DNA from 3 places in the Geodermatophilus arenarius genome. Region 1 is predicted to be linked to each of the others. Evidence: riboswitches for the same ligand, from Rfam matches in the RefSeq annotation. Region 1 holds a riboswitch; each other region holds the start of a gene.
The links. Region 1 has a riboswitch for cyclic di-AMP ahead of ACFO3M_RS06980 (LysM peptidoglycan-binding domain-containing protein). Riboswitches for the same ligand answer to the same signal wherever they lie in the genome.
Positions count from the first base shown of each region.

Region 2: it holds a riboswitch for cyclic di-AMP, as region 1 does, so the genes downstream of both, ACFO3M_RS14420 (aggregation-promoting factor C-terminal-like domain-containing protein) here and ACFO3M_RS06980 (LysM peptidoglycan-binding domain-containing protein) in region 1, are expected to answer to the same signal.
Region 3: it holds a riboswitch for cyclic di-AMP, as region 1 does, so the genes downstream of both, ACFO3M_RS11805 (C40 family peptidase) here and ACFO3M_RS06980 (LysM peptidoglycan-binding domain-containing protein) in region 1, are expected to answer to the same signal.

Region 1 is NZ_JBHSGR010000005.1:199,401-202,659, forward strand. It holds gene ACFO3M_RS06975 (isochorismate synthase) at 1-515, shown strand, start outside; gene ACFO3M_RS06980 (LysM peptidoglycan-binding domain-containing protein) at 612-1,766, opposite strand; cyclic di-AMP (ydaO/yuaA leader) riboswitch at 1,771-1,940, opposite strand; partial or broken gene ACFO3M_RS06985 (thiamine pyrophosphate-dependent enzyme) at 2,283-3,259, opposite strand, start outside.
Region 2 is NZ_JBHSGR010000015.1:63,609-66,867, reverse strand. It holds gene ACFO3M_RS14425 (class I SAM-dependent methyltransferase) at 1-418, opposite strand, end outside; gene ACFO3M_RS14420 (aggregation-promoting factor C-terminal-like domain-containing protein) at 426-1,364, opposite strand; cyclic di-AMP (ydaO/yuaA leader) riboswitch at 1,606-1,766, opposite strand; gene ACFO3M_RS14415 (hypothetical protein) at 1,918-2,814, opposite strand; gene ACFO3M_RS14410 (LLM class flavin-dependent oxidoreductase) at 3,074-3,259, shown strand, end outside.
Region 3 is NZ_JBHSGR010000011.1:77,511-80,769, reverse strand. It holds gene ACFO3M_RS11825 (fumarylacetoacetate hydrolase family protein) at 1-47, shown strand, start outside; gene ACFO3M_RS11820 (hypothetical protein) at 105-308, opposite strand; gene ACFO3M_RS11815 (PASTA domain-containing protein) at 428-1,012, opposite strand; gene ACFO3M_RS11810 (hypothetical protein) at 1,238-1,396, opposite strand; cyclic di-AMP (ydaO/yuaA leader) riboswitch at 1,799-1,883, shown strand; gene ACFO3M_RS11805 (C40 family peptidase) at 1,917-2,429, shown strand; gene ACFO3M_RS11800 (carbohydrate kinase family protein) at 2,488-3,259, shown strand, end outside.

The DNA of each region.
Region 1 (3,259 bases):
TCGCGGCCGGCCTGCTGGCCAGCGCCAAGGACCGCGCCGAGCACGCCCTCGCCGTCGACTCGCTCGTGCGGGCGCTCGACCCGTTCTGCACCGCGCTGTCGGTGCCGGAGCAGCCCTCGCTGCTCACGCTGCCCAACGTGCGGCACCTGGCCACCGACGTCGTCGGCACCCAGCGCCGCTCGGGCGCCCGCGGCCGCGCCGGGCTGCTGGAGCTGGTCGACGCCGTGCACCCCACCGCCGCCGTCTGCGGCACCCCGCCCGAGGCCGCTGCCGGGGTCATCGCCGAGCTGGAGGGCATGGACCGCGGCCGCTACGCCGGGCCGGTGGGCTGGCTCGACGCCCGCGGGGACGGCGAGTTCGGGCTGGCCCTCCGCTGCGCGCAGCTGGTCGACGACGACCCGTGCTCGGCCCGGCTGTTCGCCGGCTGCGGCATCGTCGCCGGCTCCGACCCGGCGGCCGAGCTCGCCGAGACCCAGTCGAAGTTCGCCGCCTTCCAGGCCGCGCTGGAGGGCTGAGCCGGCCCGCTCCCGGCCGGCCGCCGTCCTGCCCCGGGGACGACGAGGGCCCCGGCCGCGGCGCGCGGTCGGGGCCCTCGTCGGGTGAGGCGGAGGTCAGCCCACGTAGTTCACGTGCACGTGGTCCATGTGGTTGGCGGTCGCGCCGCCGCGGTCCTCCATCGCCTTCCAGGCGCCGTCGGGCGAGGTCAGGATGCGCTGCTGCCAGATGACGTACTCGACGCCGAGCTCGTCCCAGTGGTCGACGTGGTACTGGGCGATCGCGTCGCCGAGGGCGGCGTCGGACATGACCATGTAGTCCAGCGCCTTGCCGGAGGGGTGGCCGTCCGGGTCGACCGCGCTGGCCCGCGTGCCGCCGAGGGTGATGTCCGCGGCGCCCGGGACGTTGCTGACGACGGCGTTCGCCGCCGCCTGCACGGCCTCGTGGATCGCGCCGGCGGTGTTCGTGATCTCGGCGACGACCGAGGCCTGCGCGACCTGCGGAGCGGCCTCGGCGATCGGCGGGGTGGCGGCGGGCGCCGCCTCGCCGGCGGCGGCGACCGGAGCCGGGGCGGCCTCGGCGGCGGGAGCCGGAGCGGCCTCGGCCGGGGCGGCCGTCGAGCCGCTGAGCGCCAGCACCTGACCGGGGTAGATCCGGTTCGGGTTGCCGCCGATGACGTCGATGTTGCGCTCGTAGAGCTCCCGCCAGCTCTGGCCGTGGGCGGCGGCGATCTTCGCCACCGTGTCCCGCCAGCGGACGGTGTACTCCTCGGTGCTGACCTCGGCCTGCTCGGCCGGGGCGGCCTGCTCGGCGGCCGGCTGCTCGGCCGGAGCGGCCGGGGCCTCGGCGGCCGGGGCGGCCTGCTCGGCGGGAGCGGCCGGCGCCTCGGCGGCGGCCGCGGTGGTGCCGTCGGTCAGGTACTTGCCGCAGGTCGGCCAGGCGCCGACGCCCTGGCCGGCCAGGACGGCCTCGGCGATCTGGACCTGCTCGGCCGGGGTGGCGAGGTCGGCGCGCGGGGCGAGGTCGGTGCCCCCGAAGGCGGCCCAGGTGGACTGGCTGAACTGCAGCCCGCCGTAGTAGCCGTTGCCGGTGTTGATGCTCCAGTTGCCGCTGGACTCGCACTGGGCGACGCCGGTCCAGTCGTGGGTGGTGGAGGCGGAGGCCGGCGAGCTCAGGACGCCCAGACCGACGGCGGCGGCGCCGGCGGCGACAGGGGCCTTGGCGATGACCTTCTTGGTGCGGACGTAGCGGGGTGCGCGGTGCTTGGGCATGGTGATGATCTCCCGATCACCGCCGGCGAGGTGAGCTGTCGGGTTCGGGCGATCGGTGCCCGGCCGCGGTCCGCGGCTTCACCCCGAGGCGCGCTCCGACAGGCCCCCGTAGGCCGTCGCGCGCCGGAAGAGTGGGTCCCCCACCCCTGCCCTGGGAGTTGACGTGGGCGACCGGTGGGCAGGGTTTGGCGGACCGGCGCCGCGCTCTGTGTTCGCTGAGCGCAGCCAAAACGTTACGTGTCGTCATGTCGACTGTCGTCGTGACGGCGGTCACACGGCGGTTCGGCCGGGGCGTGTGGGGTACGGCGTGACGTCGGCGTGACCACCGCGCGGGTAACGGAACCCGCTGCTCGCCGCGCACGATCGGGCCCTGCCGGGGTCGTGCCGTCCCCGCCGCGTCCGCGCCGGGTCCCGTGACGAAGGCCACCGGGAACGCGTGCCGGACCGGCCCGTCACGAGGGCCTGGGACGAGCTCCCGGGCCGTGCCCGGGCCCTCTCCGGCGCTCCTCGGACCGGTCAGGCCAGCGCGCGGCCCGCGGCCTCCCGCAGGGCGACGGCGAGGTCGGCCTCCGCGCGCTGGTCGGTGCGGGCGACGACCACCCGCGGCCCGCCGCGCGCCAGCGCGGCGGCGAGCTCCTCCGGCGTGGTCACCGCCACCGCCTCCCACCCCAGGGACGCCGCGACGGCGACCAGGTCCCGCCCGTGCGGCGTGCCGAACACCCGCCGGTAGTCGTGGGCGTACGCCGGCCGCCCGGGCTCCAGCTGGGCGAAGATCCCGCCCCCGTCGTTGTCGGGCACCACCACGGTGAGGTCCGGGCGCGGCTCGCCCTCGCCGGTGAGCAGCCCCTGCAGGTCGTGCAGGAACGTCAGGTCGCCCATGAGCGCCACCGCCGGCCCGCCGTGGACCAGCGCGGCGCCGACGGCGGTGGACACCGTGCCGTCGATGCCGGCGACGCCGCGGTTGGCGAGCACGGCGACGTCGCCGCGCGGGACGGCGAGCCGGTCGACGTCGCGCACCGGCGTGGAGGAGCCGAGCACCAGCAGCGCCCCCGGCGGCAGCGCGGCGACGACGTCGCGGGCCAGCCGGGCGGCGGTCAGCCCGGTGGCGGCGTCCAGGGCGGCGACGACGGCGGAGCGCGGCCGGCGGGCGGCCGCGCGCCAGGCGGCGGACCAGCCGGGGTCGCAGGGCGGCCCGGCCGGCGGGGCGGCGCGGGTGACCAGCGCGGCGGTGCGGCCGGCGTCGGGCCAGCGCGGCCCGGCGACCACGGTCTCCACGCGCACCCGCGGGTCGGCCAGCAGCACGGACACCGGCCGGGACAGCGTCGGCCGGCCGACGACGACCACCCGGTCGGGCCGGTGCGCGTCCAGCCAGCCGGGCACGCCGAGCAGCAGCGCCCCGCCGCGCACGGCGCCGTCGGTCCACGCCCCGCCACTCGGCTCGGCGACCACCGGCCAGCCGGCCGCGGCGGCGCCGGCCGCCCACGCCCGGCCGG
Region 2 (3,259 bases), on a different contig from region 1:
GCACGTCGCCGGTGACGCTGATGCCCGCGACGCCGTTGAGGCCGGCGTTGACGCCGACCGCCGTCCGGGAGAACGGGTCGACGTCGCTGGCCAGCACCCACCGGGCACCGGCGAGGACGGCGGCGACGGCCACCAGGCCGCTGCCCGACCCGAGGTCGAGCACCGTGCGGCCGGCGACGGTGGCGGGCTCGTCGAGCAGGTGGCGGGCCAGCGCCTGCCCGCCGGGCCAGGCGGCGGCCCAGAACGGCGGCTCCCCGCCCGCCCCGCCGGCCGCGGTCTCCATCGCCTCCCACAGGGCGACGACGTCGTCGGCGACGTGCAGCCGCACCTCGGGGACGAGCGAGGGCCGGCGCACCTGGGTGTGCGCGCGGACGAACCCCGCGGGCACCACCCGGGTGGCCGGCCCTCGATGGATCACGTGTCGATCAGTACCAGCCGGTGGCCTGGCTGTGCGCCCAGGCGTCGCACGGCGAGCCGTAGCGCTCCTCGATGTAGATCAGGCCGGCGTCGATCTGGCGGTAGCCGTCGGAGGTCTTGGCGATCCCGGTGCTGGCCCAGGTGGAGTCCAGGAACTGCGGGATGCCGTAGGCGGTGCTGGTGGGGTTCTGGGCGTTGGGGTTCCAGCCGCTCTCCTTGCCCCACAGCTTCTCCAGGCAGGAGAACTGCTCGCCGCTGCCGACCTTGCTCAGCGCGTAGTCCTTGAAGGAGCCGGAGGGCGCGGCGGGCGCGGCCTCCTCGGCGGCCTCCTCGGCGGCCTGCTCCTCGGCGGCCTGCTGCGCGGCGGCGGCCTCGGCGGCGGCCTGCGCCTCGGCGGCCTGGCGGGCGGCCTCCTGCTCCGCGGCGACGCGGGCGGCCACCTGCTCGGCGGCGACGCCGGCGGCCTCGGCCTCGGCGGCCTCGCGGTCGCGCTCGGCCTGCTCGGCGGCCAGCTGCGCGTGGGCGGCACCGGCCTCCTGCGCGCTGCGCTCGGCGCGCGAGGCGGCGATGTCGGCCAGCGACGTCAGGTCGGGGGCGGTCGCGGCCTGCTGCTCGGGGATGCCCAGCTCGTCGGCGACGCTGACCGCGGTGGCGGCGGGGTCGGTACCGGCGGAGGCGGCGGGGCCGCTGGTGGAGACGACGCCGACGATCAGCGCGCCGGCGGCGGCGGCGCCGAGCAGGAGGGCCGGGCGGCGCGGGCCCAGCGGCGGGCCGCCGCGGCGGAACAGGCGCCGGCGGGCGGGGGCCTCGGCGGCGTCCGCGACCGCGGGCAGCTCGCGGGTGGCGGTGCCGGCCGTGGTCTCGGCGGCGGTGTCGGGGGTGTCGGCGGTGGCGAGCTCGGCGGTCGCGGGGGCGTCGGCAGGCGTGTTCGGGACGTGGCGGGACATGAGGGGGTGAGGGCTCCGAGGGAGAGTGCGCGCGGCAGCGGGCCCGGAGGCGGACCTCGGGCATGCGCGTGCGGCGCGGGGCTACGGGTGTCGCGGACTACGGGGTCCCCGGCGACGTCGTCGCAGGGAGCGGCAGGGCAGGGGCGGCCGGCGTCAGGCGGACGCGGGAGCGCGGTGTGCGCGCGGGCAGCTGCACCTGCGGGCCGCTTCGGCCCGGAGGCGGGGCATGCGGGGACTCTCCGTTTCTTCCGTGAGCCGCCTACCGAGTTAGCTGACGGGTTCGGGCGGGAAGGAGCCCTACGCGCGCCGGGCCGGAGCTCGGCGGGCGCGATTCACCCCAGTACTGCGGTGGGTCCCCGGCTCGCGTCCACGGGCGCGGACACGACTCGGCGGCGTCCGGCCGGGCTCCCCAGGACGGGGACCTGACGACCAGCCGGACGCCAGCCACCGTACGGTCGTTACCGGTTCGTGACAACCGCCGGGGCCGGAGGTGCGGCCGTGACGGGTGGGGCGGACCCCCTCGTCCCGGAACCCGCCCCCGCGTCGCCGCTGGTCAGGAGGCCGCGGCCACCTCGGGCCGGCCGGGCCCGTGCAGCGGTGTCACGTCGGACACGTCCGTCCCGGACGACGCAGGACGCGACTCCGCCCGGAGTCCACCGGCGGACTCCTCCAGACGGGCCAGCCCCCGCTTGTCGCCGAGGGCGGGGACGTCGTCGGGCACGACGCCGGTGACGACGGCGAGCGCCTCGTCCAGCTGCCCGGTCAGCAGGCGCAGCCAGTCGCGCGCCCGGTCGCGCTCGTCGCGCAGGGGCTCGAGCTCGGCCTCGACGGCGTGCCGGCGCTCGAGCGCCTCGGCGTCGGCCCGCGCCCGTGCCGCGGCGGCCTCGCGGTCCCGCCGCTCGCGCTCCGCGGCGGCCGCCTCCTCCAGCCGGGCCGCCTCGAGGCCCGCGGCCTCGAGGACGGCGGCGGCCTCGCTGCGGGTCTGCTCGCGGGCGGCGAGCACCGCCTCGCGCATCTCGGCCACCCCGGACAGCCGGGCCTGCGCCTCGGCGAGCGCCTCGGCGCGGATCCGCCCGGCCTCCTCCTCGGCGGCGGCCGTCAGCGCGGCGGCCTCCTCCTCGGCCCGCCGCACGATCGCGGCCGCGTCCTCGGGGCCGGGCAGGCTCTGCCGCTCGCGGACCAGCTGGGCCAGCCGCCGGCGGGCGTTCTGCAGCTCGGCCGACGCGGCGGCGTAGCGGCTGAGCAGGTGCTCGTTCTCCCGGCGCAGGACCAGCAGCTCGGTCTCGGCCCAGGCGACGTAGTCGTCCACCTGCACGCGGTCGTAGCCGCGGACCGCCCCGGTGAACACCGGCCCGGTGCCCAGCAGGCCGTCGAGCCCACGTCCCGGAGGCGGCTCCGCGGTGCCGTCCCCGGTCCCGTCGGGAGCAGCTCCCCGTCCCCGCAGCGACATCCCGGTTCCCCCTCGGTGCGCCGTCCGATCCGGCCCCCCACCGGCGCGCCGGTCGGGGGTGATCACAGAGTTCCACCCGCCGGGTGCGGCCGGACGGGTCGACACGGACGCGCGCGGGGCGTCCGGACCGGTCGCGCCCGGACGTGCCGGGCCGGTCACCGAGCGCGGTCGAGAGGTCTCAGTACGGTCACGGAGGCGCCGGGAATGCCCGGCGGGGGCAGGTCGTTGGGCCGGGTACAGTAGTTGCACTCTCAACCACATGGAGCACGAGATGCAGTTCGGGGTCTTCACGGTCAGCGACGTCACGACCGACCCGACGACGGGGCGGACGCCGAGCGAGGCGGAGCGGATCAAGGCCGTCGTCACCATCGCGAAGAAGGCCGAGGAGGTGGGCCTCGACGTCTTCGCGCTCGGTGAGCACCACAACCCGCCGTTCTTCTCGTCC
Region 3 (3,259 bases), on a different contig from region 1:
CCGACCCGGTGCCGCTGGGTCCCCCCGCGACGGCCGCGCGGGCCTAGGGCGGAGCGTGCCCGTGCTCCGCCCCACGGTGGAGCCGGAGCACGGGCGCGCGCCGGTCAGTCCTCCGCCTGGCCCATCCCGGTGCCCTCGGCGGCGCCGGGGAAGCCGGGGCGGTCCCCGCTGCCCATGGGTCCCTGGGCAGCGCGGGGTCCCTGCTCGGGAGCGTCGTCGGCGACGCCGTTCTCGTCGGGGTGCTCACCGGGCAGCACGTGGTCGTCGGTGCGGCCGTCCGAGCCGCCGTTCGGCGGACCCTGGGTCATCGCGGACCTCCTCAGCCGTGCTCCGACCGGACGGCTGGGCTCACCCCGGTCGGGGCACGGGGTACCCGGCCCGCCGCCCCGGACACGGCTCGGGCGGTCGGCGTCCGCCCCGCGACGGGTCAGGGGCAGCTCTCCTCGAGCTTCACGACGCCGAGGTCGATCGTCCCCTCCGCCGCGCCGGTGACCCGCTGGCCGGCCGGGACGTTCTGCGTGCAGACCCTCCAGTTGGCGTCGAGCACCTGGTTGCGGGTGCCGAGCAGGTCGTGGGACAGGCTGAGGAAGACGCCGTTGGCCTGGATCAGGTCCTGGGCGTCCTGCAGGGTCATCCCGACCACCGACGGCATGGCGAAGTCGACCACCGGCGCGGCCGGCGTGGTCGGGGCCGGGGTGCTCGGGGCGGCGGTGGTGCTCGGCACGACGGCCGGCGGCGGTGCGCTGGAGACGGGCGGGACGGCCGGCTGGGGGCTGGAGGTCGCCGTCACGGTCTCGGTGACCGTCGTGGTGCTCGCGGCGGCGGTCGCCGCCTCGTCGTCGCCACCGCCGAGCGCGGCGCCGACGGTTGCGACGACGAGGACCAGCGCGAGGACGGCGAACCAGGGACGCAGGTAGACCGGCGTCTCCTTCTTCTCCGGAGGCGGGGGCAGGAAGCCGGGCAGGGGGCCCTGCGGCGGCTGCCAGGGCTGGCCGGGCGGCGGTTGGGTCATGGGGACACCCCGTCGTGCTGGAGGGACCCGCGGCGGGTGCAGTCGCACCGCCGTCGCGGGAGGAACCGCGGGAGCGTGCCACGGCGGGACGGTGCTCCCCGGGACGTCCGGCACGGCGTCGTAGCGGGACGGTCACGAAGTGCCCCGGTCGCCTCGCCGGTCCCCCCGGACACGCCGCGGCCCCCGTCCTGGGTGGGGGACGGGGGCCGCGGTCGCGCTCGCAGGTCAGTAGCCGCGACCGGCCTGACCCTTGCCGCCCTTCGCGTTCTTGGCCTGGAAGTCGCGGATGAACTGCTTGATCTTGGCCTGGTTCTGCGGCTTCCGGAGCTCCTGGACGACCTTGGCGGCGACGCCCGAGGCGATCAGGTTCCTCATCATGCCCATGGGGGGACTCCCTCCTCTCGACTGCTGGTTCCGGTGCCCCGTCAACGGGCGGCGCAACCGTCGCGATCCCCGGGGCTTCCCCGCTCCCGTCGTGGTGGGCCGCTGACGCGCTGTGCGGACGCACCGCTGCGCCCTTTCTCGTCCGCCCCGGCGTGTCGGCGCCTGCGTGTCGGAGGTCGAGCGGCGGAGGGAACGGCTCCTGCGCTGGTGGGACGGGCGATTCGGATCCGCGGCCCGCGTCAAGTCCGCGGCTCGCGGCCGGGCGTGGCGCGGATGCGATCCGGTTGAACGCTGCAACACCCCTCCCTACCGTCGTCGCGGTCCGGCCGGCCCTCAGTCACCTCCCGTGTGACACCCGCCGGACACGCCGAACCAGGCGGCCGGCAGCCGGCCGGCGCCCGGACCGGGGACCCACGTGAGCACTGGGGTGAAGCGCGCTCCGTCGCGCCGGGCGACTCCTCCGCCCGAACCCGTCAGCTAACCCGGTAGGCGGTCGCGGAGAACAGGAGAACCGTCGTCGATGACGACTGCACGCACGTCCACCGCCCGTCGTTCGTTCCGCGGCATCGCCGTCGCGGCCATCGCCGGAGCCGGCATCGCCCTCTCACCCCTCCCGGCGTCGGCCGCCGCGGGCGACGGGGGTACCGCGACGGTCGCCGCCGCACCGGCGGCCGCTCCCAACGGCGCGGCCCAGACCGCCGTCGACACCGCCCTGGCCCAGGTCGGTGACCCGTACGTGTACGGCGCCACCGGCCCGAACTCGTTCGACTGCTCGGGCCTGACCAGCTACAGCTACCAGGCGGCGGGCGTCTCGATCCCGCGCACCTCGAAGGCCCAGTCGACGTTCGGCACCCCGGTGGCGAAGGCCGACCTGCAGCCGGGCGACCTGGTGTTCTTCTACAGCCCCGTGTCGCACGTGGGCATGTACATCGGCAACGGCCAGATGGTCCACGCCTCGACCGCCGGCAAGCCGGTGGCCGTCGTGAGCCTGGACTCGATGCCGGAGTACGTGGGCGCGCGCCGCGTCGCCTGACGCGCGGAACGGTGTCCCCGGCCGGCTCGCCCGGCCGGGGGCACCGAACCGTCCTCGGGTGGTGTCCGCCGGCGATCCCGCCTGGCCGCGGCCGGCCGGCCCCGGGCCGGTGGTGGCGGTGGGCAAGCTCGTCGCCGACCAGCTGCTCGAGCTGTCCGCGCCGCTGGTGGCCGGCGGCCAGCAGCGGGTCGAGCGGACGACGACGGCCGGCGGCGCCCCCGCCAACGTCACCGCCGGCGTGGCCCGCCTAGGTGCGCCGGCGCGGTTCGCGGGCTGGGCCGGCGCCGACCCGCTGGCCGACGGGCTGCTGGCCGGTCTCGCTCGGAGGGGCGTCGAGCTCGCGGTGGTCCGCCGCGGGCGCGCGCCGCTGTCGACGGTGCTCGTGCATGCCGACGGCGAGCGCACGGTGCTGACCGACCGCGGCGAGGGCGGCCTGGAGCCGGCCGACGTCCGGCCGGAGTGGTTCGCCGGCGCCGCCGTCGTCCACCTCGACGGCTACGACCTGCTGCGCTTCCCCGATGCGGTGCGGGCCGCGGCCGGCACGGCGCACGACCTCGGCGTGCCGGTGAGCGCGGACGTCGCCGCGGCCGCCCGGATCGAGCGACACGGTGCCGATGGCTACGTGGAGCTGCTCGCCGGGCTGCGTCCGGACGTGCTCTGCTGCGACGCCGCGGAGGCCACGGCCCTGGGCCTGGACAGCGCCCTGCCCACCTGGGCGCCGCCGCTGGTGCTGGTGCACGCCGGCGCCCGGCCGACCCGGGTCGTCACGGCGGCGGGCACGGTGGAGGTCCCGGTGGAGCCGCTGCCGGCGGGCGGACCGCGCGACACGA